2 regions of the Sporosarcina sp. GTC18466 genome follow, and region 2 is predicted to be linked to the other one. Evidence: predicted binding sites of a transcription regulator. Region 2 holds the regulator's gene; the other holds the start of a gene.
The links. Region 2 encodes LexA, which represses DNA repair genes until DNA is damaged. Its sites were predicted from a motif close to CGAACATATGTTCG; they were not measured.
Positions count from the first base shown of each region.

Region 1: a site for LexA is predicted at 1,330-1,343, ahead of parE (DNA topoisomerase IV subunit B). Genes of this name have one in related genera too.

Region 1 covers NZ_AP044037.1:429,115-436,978, forward strand. Annotated here, with positions in the region: gene ACZ5FK_RS02145 (NlpC/P60 family protein) at 1-8, opposite strand, end outside; gene ACZ5FK_RS02150 (HesB/YadR/YfhF family protein) at 201-494, opposite strand; gene plsY (glycerol-3-phosphate 1-O-acyltransferase PlsY) at 529-1,131, opposite strand; gene parE (DNA topoisomerase IV subunit B) at 1,382-3,325, shown strand; gene parC (DNA topoisomerase IV subunit A) at 3,322-5,751, shown strand; gene ACZ5FK_RS02170 (MFS transporter) at 5,848-7,077, shown strand; gene ACZ5FK_RS02175 (TnsA endonuclease N-terminal domain-containing protein) at 7,321-7,864, shown strand, end outside.
Region 2 covers NZ_AP044037.1:276,990-284,853, reverse strand. Annotated here, with positions in the region: gene ACZ5FK_RS01380 (YneF family protein) at 411-629, opposite strand; gene sirA (sporulation inhibitor of replication protein SirA) at 857-1,303, opposite strand; gene tkt (transketolase) at 1,507-3,510, opposite strand; gene ACZ5FK_RS01365 (DUF896 domain-containing protein) at 3,610-3,843, opposite strand; gene ACZ5FK_RS01360 (YneB family resolvase-like protein) at 3,947-4,603, opposite strand; gene yneA (cell division suppressor protein YneA) at 4,600-4,914, opposite strand; gene lexA (transcriptional repressor LexA) at 5,096-5,716, shown strand; gene ACZ5FK_RS01345 (methionine gamma-lyase family protein) at 5,771-7,030, opposite strand; gene hfq (RNA chaperone Hfq) at 7,156-7,380, opposite strand; gene miaA (tRNA (adenosine(37)-N6)-dimethylallyltransferase MiaA) at 7,398-7,864, opposite strand, start outside.

The DNA.
Region 1 (7,864 bases), 150 kb from region 2:
TTCTTCATGAAAACTTCCTCCCAGTCGTCTGTTTTGTTGACGACATTACCGTACCATAGAAAAATTCCGGTTCGACAAGGGAATTATTTCCTCGATCAAGCAGGAAGCGGGCGAATCCCTTTGTAAAGGGGCTCGTCCGCTTCATTACAGTTGTATTACATTCCATGCATTGGAAATTAAATGCACCGACTAATATGGGCTCATGCCTTTTCGTATGAATACGTCAATTCATGAAGCACAGGGTCAAAGTTCACGTGCAAGTCATGGCCTGCAAAAAACCATACATCCCGCTGCTCCACATAGAAATCAATTCCGTCTTTTTCCGTCCGGACGACCGCTTCATCCGGCTCTTCTTTCATGACACCGAGGGAAAAACCTTCATGGAGCGGGCTCGCACCGCCGTATCTGGCGAAAAACTTGATATGATCACCTGCTCTAGCATCCATTTCGTCACGGAACCAGTCAAGCGCCTCGTCTGATAATACGATTTTCATCCAGGAGCACCACCTTTCACTTTGCCTTATTGTATTACAGCCACTTCACTTTTGGCTCGGTTCCGGCTTTGATCCTGGCTATGTTTGCCCGGTGCCTGTAGAAAATGAAAATCCCCATCAGACCTATTATAAGAAGAAGATAGAAGTCTCCAGTGACGGCAAAAAAGACAGCCCCATAAATGACGCCGACTACAGCGACGATCATGGACGACAGCGATACGATCTTTGTCAGCTTCAAGGCGAGCAGGAATGTGAGTAAAACGAGTAAAAATACTGGCCAATGATAGCCTAATAGAACGCCGCCTGATGTTGCGACAGCCTTGCCGCCTTTAAAATTGGCGAAGATGGGGAAGATATGGCCAAGAACAGCAAAGAAACCGACGACGAGCGGCTGGATGCCCGCATCTTGGAAGTAGGGAAGCGAACATAACAGGACCGCCGCAGTTCCTTTCAGAATATCCATGAGCGTAACTGCGATGCCGGCCTTTTTGCCGAGCACACGGAATGTGTTCGTCGCACCAAGATTCCCGCTGCCATGCTGGCGGATATCCATCTTATAAAAGAGTTTCCCGATCCAAAGTGCAGAAGGGATGGAGCCCAGCAAATAAGCCAACCCTAGCAAAATTGCAATTTTCATAGCGTATCCCCTTTATTGTTTTGCGTTATTGTAAGTGTAGCAGAACCGTTTAAGCGGGACAATGCCATTTCACAGCGAACGGGGGATTCTTCCATCATCCGATTGCATAAAGCCGGTTTGTTCTATACAATTAATGGGCGAGCTTACGGGAACGTTGATTTGACAAGCTTTCCGGGAAGCGATACGATAAGTAAAAAGAGAACATCCGTTTGATGGGGGTTGCAATTTGGCAAAGACAAAAGAAACGTATATGTATGACGACGATGCGATCAGCGTACTCGAAGGCTTAGACGCGGTCCGGAAACGTCCCGGCATGTATATCGGGTCGACGGATTCACGCGGTCTGCATCATCTCGTCTATGAAATTGTTGATAACGCGGTCGATGAAGCGCTTGCAGGCTTCGGACATGAAATTGACGTCACACTCCATAAGGACGGCAGCGTCAGTGTCCGCGACTACGGACGCGGCATGCCGACCGGGATGCATAAAATGGGAAAGCCGACAACGGAAGTCATCTTCACTGTCCTTCACGCCGGCGGTAAATTCGGCCAAGGCGGCTATAAGACGAGCGGCGGCTTGCATGGAGTCGGCGCTTCTGTCGTCAATGCGCTGTCCGAATGGCTGGAAGTGACCATTTTCAGGGACGGCAAGAAATTCCGCCAGCGGTTCGTGGACGGCGGAAAGCCTGCCACGACGCTCGAAGAGATCGGAACCACGAGAGAGAAAGGGACACTCATCCACTTCAAACCTGACCCGGAGATCTTCTCTACAATCAAATATCAGTACGATACCCTTGCGGAACGGCTGCGTGAATCTGCGTTCCTTCTGAAGGGGCTTAAAATAATTCTTTCAGAGGAAGAACCTGAAAAACAGGAAGTTTTTCATTATGAAACAGGCATCAAAGCGTTCGTATCATATCTCAATGAAGAAAAAGATGTCTTGCATGAAGTCGCTTATCTGGAAGGCGTTGCTGAAGGCATCGAAGTCGAATTCGCTTTCCAGTTCAGCGACGGCTATTCAGAGACAATCCTTTCATTTGTCAATAATGTCCGAACGAAAGACGGCGGGACACATGAAACAGGCGCTAAGACGGCAATGACGCGCGTCTTCAATGAGTATGCACGGAAGACCGGCCTCTTAAAGGATAAAGACAAGAATCTGGACGGTTCTGATGTCCGGGAAGGGATTGCTGCGGTCGTCTCCGTACGTATACCGGAGGAGATCCTTCAATTCGAGGGCCAGACAAAAGGCAAACTTGGGACGAGCGAAGCACGTACGGCGACTGACAGCATCATTTCCCAGCAGCTCTTGTACTTCCTGGAGGAGAACGCGGAGCTGAGCGCAAATCTGATCCGCAAAGCGGTCCGTGCCCAGCAGGCGAGGGAAGCCGCACGGAAAGCGCGGGAAGACGCGAGGACCGGAAAAAAACGCAAAAAATCCGATACGCTGCTTTCGGGCAAATTGACGCCTGCCCAGTCCCGGAACGCTTCGAAGAACGAACTGTACCTCGTAGAAGGTGATTCGGCCGGCGGTTCGGCAAAGCAAGGACGAGACCGGACGTTCCAGGCTATTTTGCCGCTTCGAGGAAAAGTCATCAATACCGAAAAGGCGAAGCTTGAGGACATCATGAAAAACGAGGAGATCAATACGATCATCCATGCAATCGGTGGCGGCGTCGGTGCTGACTTCAACATTGAAGATATCGCATACGATAAAGTGATCATCATGACGGATGCCGACACGGACGGCGCCCATATCCAGGTGCTCCTCCTTACGTTCTTCTACCGTTACATGAAGCCGCTGATCGAAGCGGGCCATGTATACATCGCCTTGCCGCCGCTCTACAAAGTGTCCAGGGGGACTGGCAAGAATGAGAAGATCGAGTATGCCTGGACAGAAAGTGATCTCGATTCGGCGATCAAGAAAGTCGGCAAAGGATATGTGCTTCAGCGTTATAAAGGTCTTGGTGAGATGAACGCCGACCAGCTGTGGGATACGACGATGAATCCTGAATCACGGACGCTCATCCGCGTCACGATCGAGGATGCGACGCAGAGCGAACGGCGCGTCACGACGCTCATGGGTGATAAAGTGGAGCCGCGCAGGCGCTGGATCGAAAGCAACGTCGATTTCGGCATGGAAGACGAAAGCATCTTGGAGAATGAATTTCTTCATGAGGGGGACTCTGAATGACAGCGACTGAACGTTTGCAAGACCTTCCGCTCGAGGAAGTGATCGGCGACCGTTTTGGACGGTACAGTAAATATATCATCCAGGACCGCGCGCTGCCGGATGCCCGAGACGGGCTTAAACCGGTGCAGCGGCGGATCTTATATGCAATGTTCCATGAAGGCAATACACATGATAAAGCATTCCGGAAATCAGCGAAAACGGTCGGTAACGTCATCGGCAACTATCATCCGCATGGCGATACGTCCGTGTACGATGCGATGGTCCGGATGAGCCAGGACTGGAAGCTGCGGCATCTCATGGTGGAAATGCATGGCAATAACGGCTCGGTCGACGGCGACCCGGCCGCCGCTATGCGGTATACAGAGGCCAGGCTCTCCGCGATCGCAGGAGAAATGCTCCGCGATATCGGAAAGCACACCGTGGATTTCATTCCGAACTTTGATGACACCGAACCGGAACCGACCGTGCTGCCTTCCCGGTTTCCGAACCTTCTGGTCAACGGATCGACAGGCATTTCGGCAGGTTATGCGACGGATATCCCGCCTCATGCGCTAAGCGAGGTAATCGATGCTGTCCTGATGCGCATGGACGATCCGGAAGTGGGCGTCGATCAGCTGATGACCGTCCTGAAAGGACCGGATTTCCCGACCGGGGGCATTATCCAGGGGACGGACGGCATCAAAACCGCTTATGAGACAGGCAAAGGAAGATTTGTCATCCGGGCGAAATACGAGATTGAACCTCTCAAGGCAGGTAAATCCCATATCGTCGTGACGGAGATTCCCTATGACGTCAATAAGGCGAATCTTGTAAAGAAGATTGATGAATTACGTATTGACCGCAAGCTGGACGGCATCGCGGATGTACGTGACGAATCCGACCGCACAGGACTGCGGATTGTCATTGAATTGAAGAAAGACATCGATGGGAATGCAATCATCCAATATCTTCTCAAAAACACGGATTTGCAGATCACCTATAACTTCAACATGGTTGCAATCGCGCAGCGGCGGCCGATGCTCATGTCGCTTCCGATGCTTCTGGATGCGTATATCGAACACCAGAAAGACGTTGTTACGCGCCGATCGGAATATGATATCCGAAAAGCGAAGGAACGGCTGCATATCGTAGAAGGGCTTATGAAGGCGCTCTCCATCCTCGATGAGGTGATTGCTGCGATCCGGGCATCAAAAGATAAACGGGATGCAAAAAATAACATCATCAAACAGTTCGGCTTCACAGAAGTGCAGGCGGAAGCGATCGTTTCCCTCCAGCTCTACCGCCTGACAAACACGGATATCACCGAGCTGCAGAAAGAGGATGCAGATCTGCGAAAGCGGATCGACCAGCTCGATGCCATTCTGAAGAGCGAACGTAAACTGATTTCAGTCATTAAGAAAGAGTTGCTCGAAATTCGCAAGCAGTTTGCAGAACCTCGCAGATCTGTCATAGAAGAAAAGATCGAGAGCATCAAGGTGGACCTTGATATTCTTGTTCCAAGTGAAGATGTTGTCGTCTCCGTCACAAAAGACGGATATGTAAAGCGGACGAGCATCCGTTCGTTCAGTGCATCAGGCGGCACCGGTCAAGACATGAAGGAATCGGATTACAGCCTGCTGGAGACGGTCATGAACACCCAGCATCACTTGCTGCTATTCACTTCTTTCGGCAACTATATGTACCAGCCGGTATATGAACTGCCCGACATCCGCTGGAAGGATCTTGGCCAGCACATATCGAGCATCATCTCGCTCGACCAAGGAGAGGAGATTGTCGCTGCAATCGGGGTTGATTCATTCGATTCAGAGGCCTCCATTTTGACAGTCACCTCAGGCGGCAATGTGAAGCAGTCAAAACTTGCTGATTTTAAAGTCCAGCGTTATTCCAGGGCTTTCAAAGGGATGAATGTGAAAAAAGGGGACCGGCTCCTGGATGCCAGGATCGTGGCGGGGACAGAAGATATCGTCCTTTTCACGAATCAGGCGTATGCGCTCCGCTTCTCGCTGGATGAAGTCGCCCCAACAGGCGTGCGGACAGCTGGCGTGAAAGGCATCAATTTGAAGGATGGAGACTATGTTGTATCGCTTGAAGTGCTTCAGGAAGGAGCTTCTTCCGTCGTCATCGCCACCCAGAGAGGCGCGGTGAAACGGATGTCGCTCATTGAGCTTGACCGGGCGGCAAGAGCACAGCGGGGTGTCGTCGTCATGAAGGAACTGAAAGCGAATCCGCACCGGATCATCGGAACGTCCCTTGACCAGGCGGGAAGCGGTCTGTATCTGCTCATGGAAGACGGTAAAAAGATTCCGCTCGAACTTGGCACGTTCCGATTAGTGGACCGGTATTCAAACGGCAGTTTTGTAGCTGATGAGAAAGTCGATGGGAAAGCGGCGGCCTTGCTTAAGGAACAAGCGGCTGAAGTGAAATAACAGGGGAGTCACGGGCATAAAGGCCCGTGACTTTTTAATTTATTTTGATTATACTAATTCGAGAATCGAAATAAATAACAGATAAGGGGAATGGGGATGTGGAGGAATCGAAATGTATGGATCATCCTGTCCGGAGAGATGATTGCTGGTCTTGGCCTGTGGACCGGCATCATTGGTAATCTTGAATTCATGCAGGAGAAGGTGCCTTCGGACTTTGTAAAGGCGCTAATTTTGTCGGTCGGCTTGCTTGCCGGTATTTTGGCAGGACCGCTGGCAGGGAAGATCATCGATCAATCGCGCAAGAAGACTGTTTTGATCTTTGCTGGGATCGGCAGGCTGCTAAGCGTCATTTTTATGCTGATAGCGCTGTCGACAGGGTCAGTCGCCTGGATGATCGTCTTTGTGGTAGGCATCCAGTTAGCGGCAACGTTCTATTTTCCGGCACTGCAATCCACCATTCCGCTGATCGTCAAGGAACGCGATCTGCTGACGATGAATGGGCTGCATATGAATGTCGCCACCATCGCACGAGTCGCCGGCACTGCGCTGGCAGGCGCAATGCTTGTCTATTGGTCGCTGTCTTCACTCTATATCATATCTATGGCAGCATACGGAGCGTTACTAGTGTTCACTTTGTTCCTCCAAGTGGATGAAGGGGAGGGAGGCGGCAGATTAAAACGGAAAGGGCAGGAGAAGAGCGGCTTCATGGATGTATTTCCAGTGCTGAAAGAATATCCGGCAGTCGGAATGACGCTAGTCATGACGCTGATACCGCTGTTATTCCTCGGATCATTCAATTTGATCGTCATCAATCTAAGTGAAATCCAGCAATCATCGTCGATCAAAGGACTGGTTTATACAAGTGAAGGGATTGCATTTATGCTCGGTTCCTTCGCAGTGAAATGGATTGCAAAACATTGGAAGACGTCTGTCATTTTATTTTTCTTTGCAACAGTCGTTGCCGTATCGGAGTTTATGCTGTTTTTCGCAGAAAATCTTTATTTGACGCTTAGTGCGTTTGCGTTGCTCGGATTTTCGCTCGGCTGCTTTTTTCCGACGGCAATGGTCATTTTCCAGAAACAGATGCCGAAAGAGTATCATGGACGGTTTTTCTCGTTCCGGAATATGCTTGAACGGATTGCATTCCAAGTCGTTTTGTTGTCAGCCGGGGCATTTTTGGATCTGATCGGCCTGCAGACGATGATGATCGGGTGCGGACTTATTAGTCTGACATTGACGGCCGTATTTTTCTTGCAGATGAGACGCCGGAAGATTTCACTTGAACAGCCGCAGCCAATTATAAAACCCGCAGCAGAAAGCATCTGACTTTTTGCTGCAGGTTTTCCCATGATGAGCCTGAAATGAAGTATCATAACAGGTTAAAATTTCTGTAAAAGGACATCAAAGTTCGGACTGATTTATCAGTTATGAAACCTTGCCAATATAGCATTTTTACAATTTTAGTCTTAACTTTGGTGTCCAGCTTTTTGGACACCAAAGTTAAGACTAACTGTTTCTTTGGACATCAAAGTTAAGACCTTTTATAGTAAATACTATGGAGGTGTACAAATGTATAAGCCTATTATACACAATGCGTCTACTAAATTTGGAAACAATAGATGGAAATCCTTTAGTATTAAAATGCAGAGAGAGGTATTTTTATTCAGTGATTTAGAATATGATAATTGGTTATTAACAGAGTGTAATCCCAATGTAATTAGCTTTTGCGAACAACCTTTTGAAATCAAGTTGCCGTTTAAATCGAGGATTCGATCATCTATCCCGGATATGTGGATTTTGTATGATAATGGTGATGAAGAAATTGTTGAAGTAAAATACAAGATTGATTTAGCCAAACCCAGGGTAATTGAACAAATAGGAATACAAAAAGAATGGTGCAAAGTAAACAAAATTAGACACAAGGTTTTAACAGATTGTCAAATTAGAGAAAGTGCAATTCTGCTCTCCAATTACAAATTTATCATTAAACTGCTAAAACACAAAGATAAAATTGATTTTGATATTCATGCAGGGCTGATTAAGCAGATTCAAGTGGACTCGCATATTGCGGTGTCTGAACTTTCTGGACAATTAAGGTTAGATGGACGTGTCA
Region 2 (7,864 bases):
GATCCCGAAATGAACCGGGACGTCTGGGGGCTTTTTTCTTTTCTCTTATATTTTTCGCGGCTATGGGAATACAGAAAATGCCGACCGTTTCATTGTTTGGTCTGCCTGCTTAATCCGTCAGCCTAAAAGATGCTTTCCATTCATAATAAGCATGTCTGTGTCCTCTAAATCTCTTTCAAATATGCCGCAATTAGAGTGTAACCCTCTTCATTTTGTATAGATCAGGCATGGACTCCGGGATATTAGGCATCGACCAGAAGCCAAACTGGTTCTGGTTCCCTTGCAGTTATTTGGGGGAGCAATCGCAGAAAGAAGCACGCAAAAAGCCGCCGGTCCGAGGGATTGTCCCTTGGATCGGCGGCTGATTCATAATGTATGATTGAATCAGCAGGTTTTCCCGCTGCATACAATTACTTTTTGTCTTGCATTTTGTTCATTTGAGCCATCATTTGATTGATTTTCTTTTGTGAAGGCTTTTGTCCCATTTGCATCATCATCATGCGCAGCATCTGCTCATTGATAGGCGGGTTTTCCTTCAAGTATTTCATCATATATTGACGTGCTAAGAAAAATCCGAGGGCGACGCCTCCGATTAATGCGACGATGATTCCAAGAATCCACCAAACCATCTGTCCTACCTCCTTCACTACCCGGAATCTAGTTTACTCCACCATGAAGGATTATACATCATCGCACTAGTGGATGGCAATGACTGCATATGAAATCATCGGATTATTTGCGCGCTGGAGCGGAAATACCTTTTTCATTCGTTTTTTCAGCGTACAGTTTCGTGTATCAATTACAAATAGCCTTTTGCGGAAAAAGGAGACCACCGCGCTTGGCAGCCTTCCAGTTATTAAAATGCGATTGACGAATCACCGATCAGCCGATTTGAATATTTGACTGGCTTAAGCCATCCCCATTCACCTGCGTTGTCCATGACGGCGAAATAACGGTCGCTTAAGCCGGATAATGCGACAAACAGATCCAGATCCAGCATCCGGGAACCATCACAGTAGGCCTGTACCGAATAAGGGGAGACGGATAGATGGATCGTTCCTTTCATCGGATGCGTCAAGCGGTAATTTCCAGTTTCGCTTTCAACAGTCGTGAATGATTTGCCAAGGTTCTCCTGCAGCGCAACTTCAATCGTCTGCTGCTCTATGTGGTCACATAGATAGGTGACTTCCCGTGCAGGTGCGCTGTCAGTTTCGTCCTTTAGCAAATCATACAGCAGCCGTTCGCGGCCGATGATGAAAGAAAGATACTTTTTCTTCACCTTATAGATTTCGTATGATCTCATAACCATCACCCCCTTTTCTCCATCCTACCGTAAACCTGCTGAAAAACGTGTCAGTTCTTGTAATGGAAAACGACTAATATTGTCGGAATAGAATTTCTAATGAACTTTTTCTAAAATATCAATATTTATTCTCTACCCCGCTTGCCTGGGAGCCAAACAAAAGAAAAAGCCGGCAGAACAGTAGGTCATCTGCCGGCTGCCGGTCATCCGATCAGCTCTTTCACTTTATTGACTACATTTTCTGTTGTAAATCCGTATTGCTCCATGACAATCTCACCAGGTGCGCTTGCGCCGAACGTATCAATCGCAAGTACTTCCCCTTCATCACCGACATACTTATGCCAGCCGAGTGAAGCTCCCATTTCGATTGCGAGCCGTTTTTTCACTGCTTTCGGCAGGACTGTCTCTTTATAGCCAGCATCCTGCTGTTCAAATAGATCCCATGACGGCATAGAGACAACAGAAGCGTCAATCCCCTGTTCCTTCAATGCCTTTTGGGAATCTACGGCGAGCGAAACTTCGGAACCTGTGGCAATCAGGATGGCATCTGGTGTTCCCTTAGAGGCAGGCGATACGACATAAGCCCCTTTTTTCACGCCATCTTCAGCGAGTTCATGGGTCTTCTCGAGAACCGGCAAGTTTTGACGTGACAGGACAAGCATAGTCGGTCTGTCTTTTGATGTCACTGCAATATTCCAAGCTGCGGATGTTTCATTTCCGTCTGCCGGCCGAATTACAGTAAGTCCTGGCATCGCACGGAATGATGCAAGATGTTCGACAGGTTCATGTGTCGGTCCGTCTTCTCCAACAGCGATGCTGTCATGTGTGAAGACATAGGTTACCGGCGTCCCCATAAGAGCTGACAGACGGACTGCAGGCCGCACATAATCACTGAAGACGAAGAACGTACCGCCGAACACATGAAGACCGCCATGCAGCGCCATGCCGTTCAGCGCAGCTCCCATTGCGAATTCACGTACTCCGAACCAGATATTACGACCGGTAAAGTCGCCCGGCAGAAAATCACCTGCTTCTTTGATCATCGTCTTATTGGAACCGGCAAGGTCAGCGCTTCCCCCGAAGAAGGACGGAAGGGCTTTCGCAATCGCATTGATTGCATCACCAGAAGCGGAACGTGTTGCGACTGATTTACCCGCTTCATAAACCGGCAATCCGTCTTTCACGTCTTGAGGGACTTCCTGAATGATGGCAGCTTTCAGCTGGCTGGCAAGATCAGCATGCTCAGCAGAGTATCTTTCGAAGAGATCGTTCCACTTCTGCTCGTTTTTCACGCCAAGCTCATCTGTCGCTTCCTTGAAAGTTTCATAGACACCATCTGGAACATGGAAATCTTCCTCGTATGTCCACTTGTAATATTCTTTCGTAAGTTTCATTTCATCTTCGCCGAGCGGCGCTCCATGGACGTCCGATTTACCAGACTTATTCGGCGAACCATACCCGATGACCGTTTTCACTTCTATCATTGTCGGACCACCGGTATTCCCTTTTGCCTGCTCGATCGCTTCGGAGATCAGGCCGACATTATTTCCGTCCTCTACGCGGATATAATTCCAGCCGTATGATTCAAAACGTTTTTTCACGTTTTCAGTGAACGACATATCCAGATCGCCATCAAGAGAAATATCATTGCTGTCATAAAGGACAATCAATTTATTCAACTGGAGATGGCCAGCAAGGGAGATCGCTTCGGCAGCTACGCCTTCCATCAAATCGCCATCGCCGCACACAGCGTACGTATAATGGTCGACCACATCGAAGCCAGGTTTATTGTAAGTAGCGGAGAGATGCTTTTCCGCCATCGCCATACCCACCGCCATGCCGATTCCTTGGCCAAGTGGTCCTGTTGTCGCTTCCACGCCTGCCGTATGGCCGTATTCAGGATGACCCGGGGTTTTTGAGCCCCATTGGCGGAAGTTCTTGATATCATCCATCGTCAAACCATAGCCGCTTAGGTGCAACAGGCTATATAGAAGCATGGAACCATGCCCGGCAGATAACACAAACCTGTCACGGTTGAACCATTTCGGGTTCGACGGATTATGTCTCATATGTTTTGTCCAAAGTGTATAAGCCATAGGGGCAGCGCCCATCGGCAAACCTGGATGCCCGGAGTTCGCTTTTTCAATCGCATCGATTGAAAGCGTCCTAATCGTATTAATGGCTAATTGATCGATCTGTTCAGTCATTGTCTACATCCTTTCCCGAATCAAACATGTACTTGCTGAAAAAGCTCCATTCTACTATAGTGTAGACAATCCGGGGCGGAATTACAAATTGTCCCCGGTTCAGCTTAAGAATTTCCGGTTGCGTGCGTTCTTCACTTTCTCAGGTGTGACGTCATTACCTTCAGGATCGATCACTTTTACATTTTCAATCGTATCGCGCATCGACGTCCGGAACGTTTCAAGATATTCCTTTCGCAGCGCTGTTTGTTCCTTCGCCTCTTCCGTTGTCAATCCGACCGTTTTCGACTTTTTGGATAGTTCATTGATTCGTTTGATTTTATCCGCTGATAACATGGACAGTATTCCTCCTGATCTGCTTGTTGCTTGTCCCGGCTCCTATTCCATAAGGGTTCCGTTACAATAAAATGTATACAAAAAGGGCAGGAAGGGCAACCATTCAGCCTTCCTGCTCCATCTCAAACTCTTTATAACGGCGGTGGACCGTCGCTTTGCTGATCGAATGTCCGAGCCCTTTGAGCACGCTCGCAATTTCCTCGAAAGTCAGCCCCTTGCTTCTGAGCGCAACAATTTCATCAATCGGGACATCCAGCCTTTCCCGGCCCTCTGCATTCCCCTTATTGCGCAAGTTCTCTTCCGGCCTGTACCCTTCCCGGATCGCCCGTTTCATGCCGCGCCTTATCTTGGCGTTATGTATTTTCCGCTGGTACTCTTCCACAATCGCCAGGATTTCCAGGAGCATAGTATCCATCTCATTGAGGGCGAGCGGACCATTGTCATGGTTTGATATGACCGCAGTTCCGCTCTTCGCAAGCAAATGGAGGATCGCGACCCTCGCATTCCCCCGGCCAAGCCTAGTTTCATCCTGGATCAGGACGGCATCGATTTCCTCATCACGAATGAAGTCGAGCAGGCCAAGAAGCCCTTCTCTCTCGATATCGTATCCACTGTGCCTGTCACTGAAATGCTCCGCCACTTCGTAACCGAGTGACGCGGCAAGGTGCCGCAATTCCTCCTCCTGCCTCACAAGAGAAAGTTCCTGTTCGTTTTTTTCCGTACTGACCCGGCAGTACAGAACGCAGCTGCCAGCGCTCATTTTCCTTCACCCGCCAGTTCCATATTACCCATATTGTTAAACGAAGATGTGGAAGCAGGCACTTTCAGACGGTCTCCAGGTTTGATGACCGAGGAATCCAGGCTGTTCATCACCATCATTTCCTGTACCCATCTTCCCGGCCTCTCATTGCCATAAAGGTCGATTGCCAGCTGCCATAGCGAATCTCCTTCCGTCACAGTTATTTCTTCATATGTATCGCTTTCTGTATGTTTGCTTATACCGATTAGCGTGAAACAAGTGCTGGACACCACGAGGATGAGCACATATATGTATTTTTTCAAGAAAGTCATTCGAATCCCCTCCGTAAGAATGTTTGTTCGGAATACTTGTTCCCATTATAGGACACCATATTACACATGTCAACGGATTTTTCGAACCTTTGTTTGCTTTATAGCCGAACACCTGTTATACTTATTGTAATTAAATCCATTCGGGGCATGTACCGATACTATTTTTGAAGGGGTGGGACGAGTGAAGAAGATATCAAAAAGGCAGCAGGACATATTGACATTCATCAAAGATGAGGTGCGGATGAAAGGGTATCCGCCATCCGTCCGGGAAATCGGGGAGGCTGTAGGACTCGCTTCGAGTTCCACTGTCCACGGCCATCTGGCCAGACTTGAAAGCAAAGGGTTCATCCGCAGGGACCCGACGAAGCCGAGAGCAATTGAGATTCTGGATCCGGAGGGCCTGGATGCACTTAAGCCGGGTGTCCTGCATGTGCCGCTCGTCGGTAAGGTAACTGCCGGCCTGCCGATCACCGCCATTGAAAATATAGAGGAATATTTCCCGCTGCCAGAGTCCTACGGCACTTCTGATGAACAACTGTTCATGCTTGAAATTGTAGGCAACAGTATGATCGAGGCTGGCATTTTAAACGGTGATTATGTAGTCGTCAAGCAGACACAGACTGCGAGCAACGGGGAGATCGTCGTCGCTATGACAGAAGAGGATGAGGCGACTGTCAAACGCTTCTTTAAAGAAAAAGACTATTTCCGCCTGCAGCCAGAAAACTCTTCCATGGAACCGATCATCGTCAACAATGTTTCCATACTTGGAAAAGTGATCGGCGTCTATAGACATATCCATTAAACCAGAAAAAAGACTGTCTTGGCCAAATTGCCATAGACAGTCTTTTTTCATCAATCAATCAATCAGTCGTTCCGAAGTCAACTTGCTGACGGAGGCGATAATCGCAGCTTTCACATGCTCATATGTCAAACCGCCCTGTATATAAGCACGATATGGCGGCCTGATCGGCCCGTCTGCGGTCAGTTCAATGCTGGAACCTTGTATGAATGTACCAGCTGCCATGATCACATCATCTGTATAACCCGGCATATAAGATGGCTCTGGAGCGTAGTGGGCATTGATCGGTGAATTTTCCTGGATTGTTCTGCAAAAAGCGATCATTTGATCAGCTGTTTTGAAACTGACGGACTGAATAAGATCTGTCCGTTTCACGCTGTAATGCGGAGCTGTATCAAATCCATAGCTTTCTAGGAATGCAGAGGTGAAAAGTGCACCTTTTACAGCTTGGCTAACGACGTGAGGAGCAAGGAAGAATCCTTGATACATGTCCAGCAGCGTATCCAGCGACGCTCCGGCTTCCGCTCCAATACCCGGGGAGGTCATGCGATAAGCACATTTTTCAATCAAATCTTCTCTTCCCGCTATATAGCCGCCGGTTTTTGCAAGTCCGCCCCCGGGATTTTTGATGAGAGATCCTGCCATCAAATCCGCTCCTATTTCAGTTGGTTCTTGCAATTCAACGAATTCGCCATAACAATTATCGACAAATACAATCAAGCCGGGATTGATCTTCTTGACGAAATTCACCATTTCCTCGATTTCGCTGATTCGGAAGGATGGCCTGTCCGAATAGCCTTTCGATCGTTGGATTGCGATCATCTTTGTCCGCGGACCTATTTTTTTCTCCACTTCATCGAAATCGACGGTTCCGTCTTCTTTCAGTTCTACATGTTCATACCCAATGCCGAAGTCCTCCAGGGATCCTGTATCCTTCCCTTTTCCTGAAACAATCGACTCAAGTGTATCATAAGGTTTTCCTGTTATATAAAGCAGCTCATCGCCTGGCCGCAAAACGCCGAAAAGACTGATGGAGATGGCGTGCGTTCCCGAAATGATCTGGTTCCTCACTAAACACGCTTCCGTACCGAATACGTCGGCATACACCTTCTCCAGCACATCACGTCCGCTATCGTCGTAACCGTATCCTGTCGTTCCAGTCAAATGAAAATCGCTTACCATATTGTTTCTGAATGCAGCCAGCACTTTCCGCTGGTTTTCGAAAGCGATCCGCTCCACTTCTTTTATATGCCCGGCAATTTGCTCTTCTGCTGCAGCCGCTCGTGCCCATTCTGTTTCGTTGATCGGTTCAATCATAATCGTTTGCCTCATTCCTTAATTCTTCGGATGATCGAGTATTTCTAACCGTCCATCTTCTATAGTACCAGTCATTTCTGATCGGAAAAAGAAAAAAGCAGGCGCATTTGCCTGCTCTCTTACAATTATTCCTCGTCTTTTAAAATAACCGGCTTATTCGGTACATATGTTGAAATGGCGTGTTTGTAAATCAACTGTTGCTTGGTGTCCGATTCAAGCAATACCGTATAATTGTCGTACGATTTGATCAGCCCTTTCAGCTGAAATCCGTTCGTCAAAAATACTGTCACAAACGTATTGTTCTTTCGCAATGAGTTCAAAAAAACATCTTGCATGTTCCCTTGTGCCATTCTCCCATCCTCCGCTTCTATTTTTCTTTTGCCTCGCTTACATTATTCGATGCGGGCTGGGTGAAATCCTTCAATAACGGCAAAATTCCGCTAATCATTTCTTCCTTGCTGCTAAGTGCGTCGAACCATCGGACATCCATCTTATTCCGTAAATAGGTCAGCTGCCGCTTTGCGTAATGGCGAGTGTTCTTTTTAATTTGATTGATTGCCTCGGAAAGATCCAACTCGCCTTCAAAATATGAAAACAGTTCTTTGTAGCCGATTGCCTGTACAGCTTGTGAACCAGGGGGCAGTTTTTTCAGCCAAAGGCCCTTCGCCTCCTCGATCAGTCCATTTTCGATCATTGAATCGACACGGCTGTCAATCCTTCCATAGAGGACATCCCGCGGCATCGTCAAGCCAATTAAAAGATGTGGATAAAGGACGGATCTGCCTTTTCCCTGCTCATGTTCCACCTTTGTCTTACCGGTCACTTCGATGATCT